Regions from separate parts of the Streptomyces sp. NPDC002926 genome, predicted to be linked through region 1. Evidence: riboswitches for the same ligand, from Rfam matches in the RefSeq annotation. Region 1 holds a riboswitch; each other region holds the start of a gene.
The links. A riboswitch is a leader RNA that binds a small molecule or an ion and turns the genes downstream of it on or off. The one in region 1 is predicted to bind cyclic di-AMP.

Region 1 (5,501 bases):
GATTGCGCACTCTGCCCGTTGAGTTCACACCTCGATGAATCTGACGGTGCGTCAAGACTGTGACTTTCACGTTATCTCCGCTGCATCGACTTGTGACTCACGTTCGAATGCCGCTACGTTCACCGTCGTCCCACCAGTCACGTCTGCGGCAGGTCCGCAGGCATGGCTGTTGTCACGTCTGTAGTCACGCGAAAGGCAACCGCATGCGCTCCGGGAACGGACGACACCGCCGACCCCGCCAGGCTCCGGCCATCGTCGTCGCGGCAGGAGTGACGGGATCGGCCATCGCCATCCCGCTGCTCGGCGCCGGGTCGGCCTCCGCCGCCGATGCCGCCACGTGGGACCGCGTCGCGGAGTGCGAGAGCGGCGGCATGTGGAGTGCCGACCTCGGCAACGGGTTCTACGGCGGTCTGCAGTTCACGCAGGAGGCCTGGCAGGACTTCGGCGGGACGGCGTACGCGCCCACCGCCGACCTCGCGAGCCGCTCCCAGCAGATCGCGGTCGCGGAGAAGGTCCTCGACGCGCAGGGTCCGCAGGCGTGGGCCACCTGTTCGCTGATCGCGGGGCTGGCCAACGACGGCGCCGCGACGGGCGTCGACCCCGGCGCCATGCCGTCGCCCGGGCAGAGTGCTCCCGCACAGTCGGCCACGACCGCGAAGCCCTCCGCCGGGGCCGCCGAGTCCGCCGAGCCGTCCGCGGACCCCTCCGCGCCGTCGACCCCCAAGGCGTCGACCCAGCCGTCCGGGTCGGCGGATCCGGGCACGGGGCAGGACGCCGACGCCGACAGCGGCACCGGAAAGCACCGTGGCACCCCGGAGGAGACAGAGCCGGGCAATACGGACAATCAACGCGAAGATGCCCGCCATGCCTCGCGGGGTGACGGTGCGGCACGTGACGAGGCCGGCAAGACAGGCAGTGCGGACGCGGTGCCCGGCGAGTACACCGTCCGCCCCGGCGACAGCCTGTGGGCCATCGCCGACGAGCAGAAGCTGGCCGGTGGCTGGTCCGCGATCTACGAGGCGAACCGGAAGACCGTCGGTATCGATCCGGACCTGATCCACCCTGGCCAGAGCCTCGATCTGGATCTGAGGTAGCGGCAGTTAGCGGATATATGTCCGAGTTTGACCAAGTGAGACATGGGTCTCTTTGTCCCAACTGACATATCTCGCCCCCCTGATTGGGTCGTTCCGCTTCTCACCTGCGAAAACGAGAGTTCCCCGAGTGGCGGAATGGGCGATTTCTCCCCGATGTTCGTCTTTGAACATCGGGGAGAGCTGTGTCTACGGTCTGAACCGCTCGCCACCGCGGGCACCACTGACCGTCACGCCGAATCCTGCCGCCGGTCGGGGGGAGCAGTCGTTCGCACAGAGCGCCGAAGGCAGGAGCGGGGGACCCAAGGTAAGTGCCGGGCCCGGCCGTTGAGAGCAGTACGCAACGGCCCACGGACCGGCTTGGGGTGAAGCCGCGCGCCACGACGCGCGGCCGGGCAACTCACTTGGCCCGAACCCGACAGCTCACCTCGCAGGCGTCGGTGAGGAGTCGTTCCATGCTGTTTTCCAGCAAGAGCAAGCACCGCCGCCCGGCCGCCTTCAATCGGACTGCCCGTATCGCCGCGCTCGCCGGTGTCACCGGTGCCGTCGTCGCCGCCCCGCTGATGGGCGCCACCTCGGCCTCCGCCGCGACCGCCTCCGAGTGGGACCGGGTCGCCCAGTGCGAGGCCGGCGGCAACTGGTCCATCAACACCGGCAACGGTTTCTACGGCGGCCTGCAGTTCTCGGCCTCCACCTGGGCCGCGTACGGCGGCACGGCGTACGCCTCCTCCGCCGACCAGGCCTCCAAGTCCCAGCAGATAGCGGTCGCCGAGAAGGTTCTGGCCGGCCAGGGCAAGGGCGCCTGGCCCAACTGCGGCGTCGGCCTGTCCAACACCCCCTTCGACGGCGGCTCCGCCGACTCCGGCACCACGCAGAAGGCGCAGCCCGCCCCGAAGCGCGCCGAGGCCCCCACCACGCGCTCCGAGCGCCCCGCCGCCCCGGTGAAGTCCGCGAAGCCCGCCGCCAAGGGTTTCAAGAAGGGTGACGGCGAGTACAAGGTGAAGGCGGGCGACACCCTCGGCACGATCGCCGAGACCCAGAAGGTCAAGGGCGGCTGGAAGAAGCTGTTCGACCTCAACAAGGACATCGTCGAGCGCGCCGACGTGATCTTCCCGGGCCAGCAGCTCCACCTGAGCTGACCCCGGGTCCCCAACGCCCCGGTCCGGCGCGTCTTCCCCCGTACGCGCCGGGCCGGGGTTCTGTCTGTCCCCGGCCGGGTTCTGTCCCCGGCCGGTACCGGTGGCCGCGAGTGTCTCCGTCGGCTCCCGTGGCGTTACCCGCAGGTAGTTCACGTGCTGTTTGTCCTGCGTCGCGAGTCTTCGCGCCGTTTTTCGTCCCAGCGGGCGGGCAACGGCCGACCGACGCCGTGGAGCCGGTTAGGCTCATGTCGCAAGGCCAAGAGACCCTGCATTCTCAGCGTCACATCCCAGAAGGAGATGCTCGTGCCGTCCATCGACGTCGTCGTAGCCCGGGAAATCCTGGACTCCCGAGGCAACCCCACGGTCGAGGTCGAGGTTGGCCTCGACGACGGCAGCACGGGCCGTGCTGCTGTTCCGTCCGGCGCCTCCACCGGTGCGTTCGAGGCTCTTGAGCTCCGCGACGGTGACCAGAACCGCTACCAGGGCAAGGGCGTGGAGAAGGCTGTCCTCGCCGTCATCGAGCAGATCGGCCCGGAGCTCGTCGGCTACGACGCCACCGAGCAGCGCCTGATCGACCAGGCGATGTTCGACCTGGACGCCACTCCGGACAAGTCCTCCCTCGGTGCCAACGCCATCCTCGGCGTCTCCCTCGCCGTCGCGCACGCCGCCTCCGAGGCGTCCGACCTGCCGCTCTTCCGCTACCTCGGCGGCCCGAACGCGCACCTGCTGCCCGTTCCGATGATGAACATCCTGAACGGCGGCTCGCACGCCGACTCCAACGTGGACATCCAGGAGTTCATGATCGCGCCGATCGGCGCCGAGTCCTTCTCCGAGGCTCTGCGCTGGGGCGCCGAGGTCTACCACACCCTCAAGTCCGTCCTGAAGACCAAGGGCCTCTCCACCGGCCTCGGCGACGAGGGCGGCTTCGCGCCGAACCTGGAGTCCAACCGCGCCGCCCTGGACCTCATCCTCGAGGCCATCAAGCAGGCCGGTTACGCCCCGGGCAAGGACATCGCGCTCGCGCTCGACGTCGCCGCGTCCGAGTTCTACAAGGACGGCCTGTACGAGTTCGAGGGCAAGTCCCGCTCCGCCGCCGAGATGACCGAGTACTACGAGGAGCTCGTGGCGGCCTACCCGCTCGTCTCCATCGAGGACCCGCTCTTCGAGGACGACTGGGCCGGCTGGAAGGTCCTCACCGACAAGCTGGGCGCCAAGGTCCAGATCGTCGGCGACGACCTGTTCGTCACCAACCCGGAGCGTCTGGCCCGCGGTATCGAGGACGGCGCCGCGAACGCCCTGCTCGTCAAGGTGAACCAGATCGGTTCGCTGACCGAGACCCTGGACGCCGTGGAGCTCGCCCAGCGCAGCGGCTTCAAGTGCATGATGTCCCACCGCTCCGGCGAGACCGAGGACGTCACCATCGCCGACCTGGCCGTTGCCACCAACTGCGGCCAGATCAAGACCGGCGCCCCGGCCCGCTCCGAGCGCGTCGCCAAGTACAACCAGCTGCTGCGTATCGAGGAGATCCTCGACGACGCCGCGGTGTACGCCGGCCGCTCCGCCTTCCCGCGCTTCAAGGGCTGATCACCGGCTGAGGCCCTGCCGTTCGCCCTTGCATCCAGAGAAGTGAATGGGTCGCAAAGGCGTAGTGAAGCCAAGCGTCCCCGGTCGCGGTCCCGTACCGTGTCCGGGGACGTATGCGCGTAAAGGGGAGGCGAGACCATGGCACGCAAAGGGGACCAGGACCGGTTCTCCACCGCGACCAGGCTGCGGCTGCTCGGCGAGCAGACCGCGGCTCGCGTCTACCGCTCCCAGAACCGCCGGCAGGACCGCCGCTCCCGGCTCACCGGCCGGGCGGCGTTTCTGACCCTGGTGATCTGCTCGCTGGTCGTGGCGCTCGCGTACCCGATGCGTCAGTACGTCTCCCAGCGCGCCGACATCGCGGACCAGAGGCGCCGGATGGGCGACGCCAAGCAGCAGGTCGAGCGGCTCAGGGACGAGAAGGCGCGCCTCCAGGACGACAGGTACGTCGAGCGGCTGGCCCGCGAGCACCTGCACTTCGTGCTCCCGGGAGAGACTGGGTACACGGTGATCGACCCGGAGGCCGCCGAGCGCCGCCGTACCGACGAAGGGGCGGCGGACCGCCCCTGGTACTCGAACGTCTGGGACGGCGTCGACAACGCCGACCGCAAGTAGCAGTCAAGTAGAACCAAGGCAGGCATGGAAACGCCCCCTCCCACCACCGACCCCACTCCGCCGACCGACGCGGACATCGCCGCGTTCAAGGAGCAGCTCGGCCGCCCGCCACGCGGTCTGCGCACGATCGCGCACCGCTGCCCGTGCGGACAGCCGGATGTCGTCGAGACCGCTCCGCGGCTCCCGGACGGCACCCCGTTCCCGACGCTGTACTACCTGACCTGCCCGCGGGCCGCGTCGGCGATCGGCACGCTCGAGGCGAACGGTGTCATGAAGGAGATGACAGACCGTCTCGCGACCGACCCGGAGCTGGCCGCCGGGTACCGCGCCGCCCACGAGGACTACATCGCGCGCCGCGACGCCATCGACGTGCTGCAGGGCTTCCCCAGCGCGGGTGGCATGCCCGACCGGGTGAAGTGCCTGCACGTGCTGGTCGCCCACTCGCTCGCGGCCGGCCCCGGGGTCAACCCGCTGGGCGACGAGGCGATCGCCCTGCTCCCCGAGTGGTGGCGCAAGGGCCCCTGTGTCGCGCCGTGCGGAGAGGTCGCGCCCGGCGGCGAAGAGGTCGCGCCCGGTGAAGAGGGGGACGTCGTGTCCGGTGAAGAAGGGGACAAGGAGTGACCCGGGTCGCCGCCATCGACTGCGGTACGAACTCCATCCGCCTCCTCGTCGCCGACGCGGACCCGGAGACGGGCGAGCTGGTCGACCTGGACCGGCGGATGATCATCGTCCGGCTGGGCCAGGGCGTGGACCGCACCGGACGGCTCGCGCCCGAGGCGCTGGAGCGGACCTTCGCCGCCTGCCGCGAGTACGCCGCCGTCATCAAGGAGCACGGTGCCGAGAAGCTCCGCTTCGTGGCCACCTCCGCCTCGCGTGATGCCGAGAACCGTGACGAGTTCGTCCGTGGCGTCATCGACATCCTCGGCGTCGAGCCCGAGGTGATCACCGGCGATCAGGAGGCGGAGTTCTCCTTCACCGGTGCCACCGGGGGCCTGCCCGGCCACGAGGAGCGTCTCGTCGTGGACATCGGGGGCGGCTCGACCGAGTTCGTCGTCGGCGAGGAGCGCGTACTGGC
Region 2 (5,501 bases), on a different contig from region 1:
CAGCGGCAGGCGCATCGAGAACGGCTGCGCCATTCGCACCAGGGCGTCGTAGATCGACGCGTCGCCGTGCGGGTGCAACTTACCCATGACCTCGCCGACGACGCGGGCGCACTTCACATAGCCGCGGTCGGGGCGCAGGCCCATCTCGTTCATCTGGTAGACGATGCGGCGGTGCACCGGCTTCATACCGTCGCGGGCGTCCGGCAGGGCCCGGGAGTAGATCACCGAGTACGCGTACTCGAGGAAGGAGCCCTGCATTTCGTCGACGACGTCGATGTCGAGGATCTTCTCCTCGAAGTCGTCCGGCGGCGGGGTCTTCGTGCTGCGGCGGGCCATCGCGGCTGCGGCTCCTTCTCGCTCTTGTGCGGGCTTGTGCGGGGCAGGACTCAGGTTCTGACGCGGACCATTGTGGACCGAGCCACTGACAAGGCTGACCTCGACCCGTCGTTGGGCCGTTCTCGGCCGGGAACTTCGCCAGGTGTCAGATGGCTTGCATACAGTGGCAGGACTTCTCCATATCGCGATCGAAGGGACGTACATGCCCATGGGTCACACGGCCACAGCGCAGGCCGGTTCCGGCGGCCTGACAGCGACCGAGCACCGCCTGGCCAACGGCCTGCGCGTGGTGCTCTCCGAGGACCACCTGACCCCGGTCGCCGCGGTCTGCCTCTGGTACGACGTCGGCTCGCGCCACGAGGTCAAGGGCCGTACCGGCCTTGCTCACCTTTTCGAGCATCTGATGTTCCAGGGCTCGGGCCAGGTGAAGGGCAACGGCCACTTCGAGCTGGTTCAGGGCGCCGGCGGCTCCCTGAACGGCACCACCAGCTTCGAACGCACCAATTACTTCGAGACCATGCCCACCCACCAGCTGGAGCTCGCCCTCTGGCTGGAAGCCGACCGGATGGGCTCGCTGCTCGCGGCTCTCGACGACGAGTCGATGGAGAACCAGCGCGATGTCGTCAAGAACGAGCGCCGCCAGCGGTACGACAATGTCCCGTACGGTACGGCCTTCGAGCGGCTGACCGCTCTCGCCTACCCCGAGGGCCATCCGTACCACCACACGCCGATCGGCTCGATGACCGATCTGGACGCGGCGACCCTCGAGGACGCGCGCACCTTCTTCCGTACGTACTACGCGCCGAACAACGCCGTGCTGTCGGTCGTCGGCGACATCGACCCGAAGCAGACGCTCGCCTGGATCGAGAATTACTTCGGCTCCATCCCGGCCCACGACGGCAAACAGCCCCCGCGCGACGGCTCCCTTCCGGAGACCATCGGCGAGCAGCTGCGCGAGGAGATCGTCGAGGAGGTCCCGGCCCGGGCGCTGATGGCCGCCTACCGCCTGCCGCACGACGGCACGCGCGAGTGCGATGCCGCTGACCTGGCGCTCACCGTCCTCGGCGGCGGTGAGTCCTCGAGGCTGCACAACCGCCTGGTGCGCCGTGACCAGACGGCCGTCGCGGCCGGCTTCGGTCTGCTGCGGCTGGCCGGTGCCCCCTCGCTGGGCTGGCTGGACGTCAAGACGTCCGGCGGTGTCGAGGTGCCGCAGATCGAGGCCGCGGTCGACGAGGAGCTGGCGCGGTTCGCCGCGGAAGGCCCCACGCCCGAGGAGATGGAGCGGGCGCAGGCCCAGTTGGAGCGCGAGTGGCTGGACCGGCTCGGCACGGTCGCAGGCCGCGCCGATGAACTGTGCCGGTACGCCGTGCTCTTCGGCGACCCGCAGCTGGCGCTGAGCGCCGTGCAGCGGGTGCTGGACGTCACCGCCGAAGAGGTGCAGGCGGTCGCCAAGGCCCGGTTGCGCCCGGACAACAGGGCGGTGCTGGTCTACGAGCCCCTCTCCGCGGACAACGGCGACAGCGACGAGAACGACGAGCACGAAGGGGCGGACCAGTGAGCGACGCTGCCGTGACCATGGAGTTCCACCCGCAGCCGACGGCCGGACCGGCCCGCCCCTGGGCGTTCCCGGCCCCCGAGCGCGGCACGCTGGACAACGGCCTCACCGTGCTGCGCTGCCATCGCCCCGGCCAGCAGGTGGTGGCCGTCGAGATCTGCCTCGACGCCCCGCTGGAGGCCGAGCCCGAGGGCATCGACGGCGTCGCCACGATCATGGCGCGCGCCCTGTCGGAAGGCACCGACAAGCACACCGCCGAGGAGTTCGCCGCCGAGCTGGAGCGCTGCGGCGCCACCCTCGACGCGCACGCCGACCACCCGGGTGTCCGCATCTCCCTGGAGGTGCCGGTCTCCCGGCTGCCGAAGGCGCTCGGCCTGCTCGCCGAGGCGCTGCGCGCGCCCGCCTTCGCCGACAACGAGGTGGAGCGGCTGGTACGCAACCGGCTGGACGAGATCCCGCACGAGACGGCCAACCCGGCCCGCCGTGCGGCCAAGGAGCTCTCCAAGCAGCTCTTCCCGGCCTCCCTGCGTATGTCGCGCCCCCGCCAGGGCACGGAGGAGACCGTGGCCCGGATCGACTCCGCGGCCGTGCGCGCCTTCTACGAGGCGTACGTCCGGCCGGCCACGGCCACCACGGTGATCGTCGGCGACCTCACCGGAGTCGACCTTGACGCCGTGCTCGCCGAGACCCTCGGCACCTGGACCGGCAACAGCGCCGATGCCCGTCCCGTACCGCCGATCACCGCCGACGACACCGGCCGTGTGGTCATCGTGGACCGCCCCGGCGCCGTCCAGACACAGCTGCTGATCGGCCGCATCGGCCCGGACCGCCATGACCGCGTCTGGCCGGCCCAGGTGCTCGGGGCGTACTGCCTGGGCGGCACCCTCACCTCGCGCCTCGACCGCGTGCTGCGCGAGGAGAAGGGCTACACCTACGGCGTACGGGCCTTCGGCCAGGTGCTGCGCTCCGCTCCCGACGGGTCGGGCGCGGCGATGCTCGCCATCAGCGGCTCGGTGGACACCCCGAACACCGGACCGGCGCTGGACGACCTCTGGAAGGTGCTGCGTACGCTCGCGGACGGGGGTCTGACCGACGCCGAGCGCGATGTTGCCGTGCAGAACCTGGTGGGTGTCGCCCCGCTGAAGTTCGAGACAGCCGCCTCCGTCGCGGGCACGCTCGCCGACCAGGTCGAGCAGTTCCTCCCGGACGACTACCAGGCGCAGTTGTACGTGCGCCTGGCCGAGACCGGCACCGTCGAGGCGACGGCCGCGGCCGTCAGCGCCTTCCCGGTGGACCGACTTGTCACGGTGCTTGTCGGCGATGCCTCGCAGATCGAGGAGCCGGTCAGGGCGCTCGGCATCGGCGAAGTGACGGTTGTCACAGGCTGATTGGGCTTATCCGGCAAACAATTCAAAACAGGCAAACGGAACCCCGGCCTCCCTGGTGATGCCGGGGTTCTGCTTTATGCCCGTTTTATTGGAGAGCCTGCCTGTCTGGCCTGTGGCATGCGCTACAAAAAGAGCTGTCTGTTTGGTGATTGAAAGACGGCCCGCCTAGCGTCGGTCCGGCTGTCCGCCGTAGCCCGCCGCATCCGCGGCATCGGACAGTCATCGCCGAGTCCCCGTCAGGCGCGAGCCTGGGGAGCCGGGGACCCACTCAGTCCCTGGGGTGAATCGGGCGCCTTCGCACCTGCGGAGGGGCCTGTAGGAGACCTTCCTGCTCCGAACCCGTCAGCTAACCCGGTAGGCGAGAAGGAAGGAAAGGACCAGCCACTTCATGGCGTTCACCCGTGCCACCGGGAAGCACCGTGCCCCGAGCCGAATGACGCGCAAGAAGGCGAACATCGCCGGCGTCGCCGCTCTCGCCACCACCGGCGTCATCGGAACCCTCGCTTCCCCGGCACTCGCCGCCGACACCGGCGCCGCCACCGTCGAGGACACCGGCCTGACCCAGATCGTGGCCGCCGACTCCCTCGCCGAGCAGATCGCCGACCAGGCCGCCGCTCAGAAGCAGGAGGCCGCCGAGGCCGTCGCCAAGGCGAAGGCCGAGGCCGAGGCGAAGCGGAAGGCCGAGGCCCGCGCCAAGGAGGCCCGTGAGGCCAAGGAGCGCGCCGCGCGGGCCGCCGAGCGCAAGCGCCTCAACTCCTTCGTGGCCCCGATCTCTCACTCGTACGTCTCCACGGGCTACAAGACCGGCGGCGCCATCTGGTCCTCCGGCAGCCACACCGGCATCGACTTCCACGCCGCGTCCGGCACGACCGTGCACGCGGTCGGCTCCGGCACCGTCGTCGAGGCCGGCTGGGGCGGCGCGTACGGGAACAACATCGTGATCAAGATGAAGGACGGCTCGTACACGCAGTACGGCCACCTCTCGTCCATCGGCGTCTCGGTCGGCCAGTCGGTGACCCCGGGCCAGCAGATCGGCCTCTCCGGCGCGACCGGCAACACCACTGGACCGCACCTCCACTTCGAGGCCCGCACCAGCCCCGAGTACGGCTCCGACATCAACCCGGTCGCGTACCTGCGCGCGCACGGCGTCAGCGTCTGACCCGACGGCGGGGCCGCTGTCCGGTCCCACGTGCTTCCCGAAGGCCCCGGCTCACCGCCGGGGCCTTCGGTGTTTGCCCGCTCCGCCGGAGTTCTGGCCAAAAGATATCCATGGATTCCGGTCTCCCATCGGAAAATCCCGCGCATTGCAATAGAGTCACTGAACAGACGTCAGTCGGCTGCGTTTCGCGCGGATTAAAGCGGAGGTTCGGTCATGCGCATTCCCGCGCACTCGGTATGCACGGCGATCCGCGACGACATCGTCTCCGGTGTATTCGAGCGCGGCAGCCGGCTCACCGAGGAGCAGCTGGCGCGCCGCTACGGCGTCTCCCGGGTCCCGGTGCGCGAAGCTCTGCGCACGCTGGAGTCCGAGGGCTTCGTCACCACCCGCCGCCACGCCGGCGCCTGTGTCGCCGAGCCCACCGAGCAGGAGGCCGCCGACCTCCTGGAGATCCGGATGCTGCTCGAGCCCATGGGTGCGGCGCGCGCCGCCCAGCGGCGCACCGAGGCACATCTGAAGGTGCTGCGGGGCCTGGTCAGGCTGGGTCAGGAGCGGGCCCGCCGTGGTCAGGGCGAGGACCTGCGGTCACTGGGCGGCTGGTTCCACGAGACGCTCGCCCAGGCCTCCGGCAGTCCGGGCCTGATCGCTCTGCTCACCCAGCTGCGGCACAAGATCGCCTGGATGTACACCGTCGAGCAGCCGGCCACGCCCGTCGAGTCCTGGATCGAGCACGGCGCGATCGTGGACGCGGTGGCGCGCGGCGACGCGGAACGGGCGCGAGGGCTGACGGCCGTGCACGCCGAACGGGCCGCCGCCGCGCACCGGCTGCGCCGTCCCGAGCGCGTGAGGACTTCGCAACATGCCGTAAACATCGCGAGTGCCCGCCATTAACAGGCGCGCCGTATACAAAGGATAGATATTCGCGGGGCTTCTTTTCTGCTGCCCATATTCAAGCGTCGGGCCGCGGAAATCAACGGCCAGAAAAACTGCGTCCGGAAAAGACGAAGCCGCGATATCCGAGAATCCGGGACACCGCGGCTTTGCCGTGGGTAATGGGCCTGTT
Region 3 (5,501 bases), on a different contig from region 1:
GCTCTACCTGATCTTCAACGAGGGCTATACGGCGACCTCCGGCAGCGATCTGCACCGCGCCGATCTCGCCGCCGAAGCGATCCGGCTGACCCGGGCCGTACGCCGGCTCCTGCCGCAGGAGGGTGCGGTGACCGGGCTGCTGGCGCTGATGCTCCTCACCGACGCGCGCAGCGCGGCCCGCACCGGACCGCACGGCGAACTCGTTCCGCTCGACGAGCAGGACCGCAGCCGCTGGGACCGGAACGCGATCACCGAGGGCAGCGCGCTGGTGGAGAAGGCCCTGTCCCAGGGGCCGGCCGGGGCCTACCAGCTGCAGGCGGCGATCGCGGCGCTGCACGACGAGGCCGCTCGTGCCGAGGACACCGACTGGCCGCAGATTCTCGCTCTGTACGACCTCCTCGTACTCCCCCGTGGCCTTGGGCATGGAAGGCCCCACGCGCCCGCGCCCATGGCCGAGTTGGGCCGTGCCGTGGCCGTCGCCATGGTGCACGGACCCGAGGCGGGGCTGGCCGAAGTCGCCGGGCTGGAGGACCGGTTGGCGGGCCACCACCGGCTCGACGCCGTACGCGCGCACCTGCTGGAGAAGGCAGGGGACATCGAAGGCGCCCGGGCCGCCTACCAGTTGGCGGCCCAGCGCACCCTCAGCGTCCCGGAGACGCGCTACCTCCAGATGCGTGCGGCCCGGCTGCTGCCCCCGCTTGACCGGACCCGACGACTGGATCAACGGCCGGCGACGAGGGCGCTGCGCAGCCTGGGCCGCGGCCGTCCGGGGGCTCCGGAGAGGCCTCACGGAGACTTCTGAGCAGGCGGACCCGGAAAATGGAGTTGATCTTGCTCCGGATGGCGTAGGGTTGTGTTTACCGACGCGGGGTGGAGCAGCTCGGTAGCTCGCTGGGCTCATAACCCAGAGGTCGCAGGTTCAAATCCTGTCCCCGCTACTGCAGCCAGTGGCCCGGCACTCGATCAGAGTGCCGGGCCATTGTCGTACCCGGCAGCAGAGCGCCGGGCCACGCGTCGTCGTACCCGGCCGATCGCCGTCGCCGTCGCCCGGTTGGCGGACGGAGAGTCGCAGCACGGCGCGGCTACGGCCAGCCTGGGGAGAGCGCGGTACCGTCCGCAGCCGTGGATGGACTGGTCAAGGAGATCACTGGTGGGGCAGCGAGAGCAGGACGGCGGCACCAGCGCTCATCGACTTGTCCTCGCACTGCCCTCGCTGATGATCATCGGCGGTCTGGTCTTCGATCTCCTCACCCCGTCCGAGTACACCGCGTCCCCGCTCTTCGCCGCCGCTCCGCTGATCGCCGCACCGTTCTTCTCCTGGCTCGCCACTCTGCTGACCGGGGTGGCCGCCGTCGCCGGTGTGGTGGGTCTGCACATCTACAACGGGACTCTGAGCCAGACCTCGGCGAACACCGAGCTGTTCACCGTGATCACCGTCGCCGGCCTGGCGCTCTTCATCAACCGGGTCGTACGGCTCAGCGGGCAGCGACTCGCCTCCGCCCGCGTCATCGCGGAAAACGCGCAGCGCGCCGTGCTGCCCACCCCCGTCGACCGGATCGGTGGGCTGCGGATCGCCGCGCGGTACGAGGCGGCGCACAAGGACGCGCTCGTCGGCGGCGACCTCTTCGCCGTACAGGACACTCCGCACGGTGTACGGCTGGTCGTGGGCGACGTCCGGGGCAAGGGGATGGAGGCGGTCGAGGCCGTGGCCGTGGTCATCGGGGCGTTCCGGGAGGCCGCCGAGCAGGAGAGATCACTCGAGGGTGTCGCCGCACGCCTGGAGCGGGCGCTCACTCGCGAGGGCACGCGGCGGGACAGTCTCGACGTGTTCGAGGGCTTCACCACCGCCGTACTCGCCGAGGTTCCGCGCGGTGCGGCCGGGGTACGGGTGGTGAACCGTGGCCATCCGGAACCGCTGGTGCTGTACCCCGACGGCGATGTGGACAGGCTGCAGCCGACTGAGCACGCGCTGCCGCTGGGGATGGGCGATCTGGGGACCCTGCCGGATCTGGCGGACGAGTATCCGTTCCCGGCCGGGGCCACGCTGCTCCTCTACACCGACGGGCTGTCCGAGGCGCGTAACGCGGACGATGTCTTCTACGACCCCGGCGAGCGGCTCGGCGGCCGGCACTTTTCCGGGCCCGAGGAGCTGCTGGACGCGCTCCTCGACGATGTACGCCGGTACACGGGCGGCGGCACCAACGACGACATGGCGCTGCTGGCGGTCAGCCGCCCGGCGGACGGGCAACCGGAGCGTCGGGGGACCGTACCTGTGGTCAAGGAGGAGCGGGAGGAGTCGGGCCGCGACCGTGTGTAGTCGAAGGACACCCCTCCGCATAACAGGTGAAGCACCGTCAGAAGTGCGGTGTGGTCCGCGCATCGGCCAAGTCGCCCGATTCCGGCCGCTTGTGTCCCGGTAAGTCCTGGCCGATGAAGTTAATGATCAGTCGGAACAGCTTGGAATCGGGCCCTGGTGTCTATTAACGTTCGATAACGCAGCGCGGTTGTCCCAGTCGTCGCTAGAGACGGCACCGTGCGCACGCGCCGAATTCCGCAAGGGAACCGGGGAACCACCAATTGGGGTGAATCGGGCATACTTTGCCGCTCTTTTCGCGGTCGAAGCGCTCGTAGGAGACCTTCCTGCTCCGAACCCGTCAGCTAACCCGGTAGGCGAGAAGGAAGGAAAGGAGCACGCCTCCGTGGCGTCCAACAAACCTGCCCCTGCCCCCGAAACCCCCTTTCAATCCGACTTCTTCGGCGAAGAAGTAGCGGAGCGGGCATGGGAGGAATGGAACCCCACCGAGGACTCCGTCCGTCCGGTGCGCGGCCGGCACCGTGTCATGAAGCAGCGCGGCGGACTCGCCCGCAGCTCCACGGTGCTCGGCGTCGGTGTGATCGCGGCGGTCGGCGCGGGCGGCATGGCCAGTGCGCAGGACAAGCCGCCGGTCTCCATATCGCTGCCGGACCTTCCCGACTCGATCGCGGACAAACTGCCTGACGCCAAGTCACTGCCGGGCGTGGGCTCCTTCATGTCCGACGACGCCGACGCGCAGTCGGGGAACGTGAACGCCTCGCCGCTCACGACGATGACCCTCGCCGCGGACGACGGCGCCGGGGCAGACACGGAATCGGGCGTGGGCGGCGCGGGTGAGGCCCTGCGCGCCCGCATCCTCCAGCAGGCCGAGCAGCAGCAGGCCGACGCGGACGCCGAGGCGAAGTCGGCCGCGGAGAAGGTCGCCGCCGAGAAGGCCGCGGCGGAGGCGACGCAGCAGCAGACGGCGGCGGAGGCCAAGGCCGAGGCCGCCAAGCGCAAGGCCGAGGCCGCCAAGGCCAAGGCGGAGGAGGAGCGGCTCGCCAACCTGGCCAAGAGCTTCGCGCTGCCCACCTCCGCGTACACGATCACTTCCACCTTCGGCGAGGCCGGCTCCATGTGGTCCTCGGGCTACCACACCGGCCTGGACTTCGCCGCCCCGACGGGCACGCCGGTCAAGGCGGTGCACGGCGGCACCGTCAAGTCTGCGGGCTGGTCCGGCTCGTACGGCTACCGCACGGTCCTGGAGCTCGACGACGGTACGGAGGTCTGGTACTGCCACCAGTCGTCGATGTCCGTCAGCGCGGGCCAGAAGGTGACGACGGGCGAGACGATCGGCCGCGTGGGCGCGACCGGCAATGTCACGGGCCCGCATCTGCACCTCGAGGTCCACACCCCCGGCGGCTCGGGCATCGACCCGATGGCCTGGCTCCAGGGCAAGGGCCTCACCGTCTGATCACGCGCTGCGGTTCCCGGCAGCCCTGGCGCCCACCCCCCGGCGCCAGGGCTGCCGGTCCGTGCGGCCGCGTTTCCGCGTAGCGGGGGCCCGGTGTTCCGGCTTTCGGTGTTCCGGTCTTCGGTGTTCGGGGGTCCCGGGTTCCGGCACCCCGGAATAGCGCGGCGCGGTCCGGCTGTTGATCTACGTATGACTTCTCTCCGCACCCTCGGCTCCTCGGGCCTGGCTGTCTTTCCGCTGTCCCTCGGCGGCAATGTCTTCGGCTGGACCGCCGACGAGACGCAGTCCTTCGCCGTGCTCGACGCGTACGCCGCCGCGGGCGGCAACTTCATCGACACCGCCGACTCCTACTCCGCATGGGTGCCGGGCAACGAGGGCGGCGAGTCCGAGACCGTCATCGGCAACTGGCTCGCCGGGCGCGGCAACCGCTCCGAGATCGTCGTCGCCACCAAGGTCGGCGCGCACCCCCGGTACAGGGGCCTCTCCGGCACCACGATCAAGGCCGCGGCCGAGGAGTCGCTGCGTCGGCTGCGCACCGACTACATCGACCTGTACTACACGCACTTCGACGACCCGGCCGTCCCCGTCGAGGAGATCATCACCGCCCTCGACGAGCTGGTGAAGGAGGGCAAGGTCCGCGCCATCGGCACCTCCAACCTCAGCGTCGAGCGGCTCCAGGCGTCCCTGGACTTCTCGGAGCGCGAGGGACTGGCCCGCTATTCCGTGCTGCAGCCGCACTACAACCTCGTCTCGCGTGAGACGTACGAGGGCGAGCGCCAGGAGACGGCCGCCCGCGCCGGTCTCGCCGCCGTCCCGTACTACGCGCTCGCGTCCGGCTTCCTCACCGGCAAGTACCGGCCGGATGCGACGGTGCTCAGCCCCCGTGCCGAGGGAGCGGCCAAGCATCTGAAGACCGACCGGGGCGTGGCCGTGCTCGCCGCGCTGGACAAGGTCGCCGAGGCGCGCGGCGCCGAGATCGCGACCGTCGCGCTCGCCTGGCTGGCCGCGCAGCCGACCGTCGCCGCGCCGATCGCGTCGGCCCGAACGGTCGAGCAGCTGCCCGCCCTGCTGGCCGTCGCCGACCTGGAGCTGACGGCCGAGGAGCTGGCCGAGCTGACGGCGGCGTCCGCCTAGGGCTGCCTAGGAGCGGTACGGGTTGTAGCCGCCGTAGTCGCGGTACGGCGGCGGCACCCACGCCCGGCCCGTCGCCCGTGCCGCGTACGTCAGCGCGGGCGCGGCCAGATCCTTGCGCTGCCACAGGTGGTGCAGCAGCTCCTGCTCGCGCGCCACGAAGTCCGGGCCCGCCGCGCCGCGGTGGGCCCGGTGGCGCAGAAAGGCCAGGGACGTCGCGAACGTCTCGTACTCCGATACGGCATGCGCCGCGGCCGGTCCGTGCATCCGCCGCGCGACGTCGCGCGCCATCGTGCGTGCCCGCATCGAGGAGAGCGCGTGCGGTTCGTCCGCCGCCAGCCAGCCGGCCGCGGCGTACGCGGGCAGCTCGGCGGATATCGTGCGCAGCTCACGCTGCCGCGTCCAGATCGTCAGCCAGGTCAGCAGGCCGAAGGCGGGCACCATGAAGGCCCCGTACACGCCGTAGAAGCCCAGCGGGCCGAACAGTGACGACGAGCCGTTCCACAGGGCGTGCATGCCCATGGCGAGGACGAGACCGAGCAGCGGCAGCGCGACGCGGCGGATCCTCTGGCGCTGCGCGGCGAGCGCGGCGATCCCGAAGCC

Region 2: linked by a shared signal. The riboswitch ahead of ACWDZ6_RS14105 (M23 family metallopeptidase) and the one ahead of ACWDZ6_RS18600 (transglycosylase family protein) in region 1 are both predicted to bind cyclic di-AMP.
Region 3: linked by a shared signal. The riboswitch ahead of ACWDZ6_RS03260 (M23 family metallopeptidase) and the one ahead of ACWDZ6_RS18600 (transglycosylase family protein) in region 1 are both predicted to bind cyclic di-AMP.

Annotation. Positions count from the first base shown of each region.
Region 1 is NZ_JBSFUK010000010.1:173,903-179,403, forward strand. Features, by position in the region: gene ACWDZ6_RS18590 (cytochrome P450 family protein) at 1-38, shown strand, start outside; gene ACWDZ6_RS18595 (transglycosylase family protein) at 204-1,094, shown strand; cyclic di-AMP (ydaO/yuaA leader) riboswitch at 1,361-1,543, shown strand; gene ACWDZ6_RS18600 (transglycosylase family protein) at 1,547-2,230, shown strand; gene eno (phosphopyruvate hydratase) at 2,528-3,814, shown strand; gene ACWDZ6_RS18610 (FtsB family cell division protein) at 3,953-4,426, shown strand; gene ACWDZ6_RS18615 (DUF501 domain-containing protein) at 4,451-5,047, shown strand; gene ACWDZ6_RS18620 (Ppx/GppA phosphatase family protein) at 5,044-5,501, shown strand, end outside.
Region 2 is NZ_JBSFUK010000006.1:106,614-112,114, forward strand. Features, by position in the region: gene ACWDZ6_RS14090 (DNA gyrase/topoisomerase IV subunit A) at 1-336, opposite strand, end outside; gene ACWDZ6_RS14095 (M16 family metallopeptidase) at 539-1,894, shown strand; gene ACWDZ6_RS14100 (M16 family metallopeptidase) at 1,912-3,279, shown strand; cyclic di-AMP (ydaO/yuaA leader) riboswitch at 3,493-3,654, shown strand; gene ACWDZ6_RS14105 (M23 family metallopeptidase) at 3,668-4,438, shown strand; gene ACWDZ6_RS14110 (GntR family transcriptional regulator) at 4,652-5,329, shown strand.
Region 3 is NZ_JBSFUK010000002.1:16,666-22,166, reverse strand. Features, by position in the region: gene ACWDZ6_RS03275 (RNA polymerase sigma factor) at 1-802, shown strand, start outside; tRNA gene ACWDZ6_RS03270 (tRNA-Met) at 865-938, shown strand; gene ACWDZ6_RS03265 (PP2C family protein-serine/threonine phosphatase) at 1,151-2,317, shown strand; cyclic di-AMP (ydaO/yuaA leader) riboswitch at 2,533-2,688, shown strand; gene ACWDZ6_RS03260 (M23 family metallopeptidase) at 2,700-3,767, shown strand; gene ACWDZ6_RS03255 (aldo/keto reductase) at 3,957-4,901, shown strand; gene ACWDZ6_RS03250 (PrsW family intramembrane metalloprotease) at 4,908-5,501, opposite strand, start outside.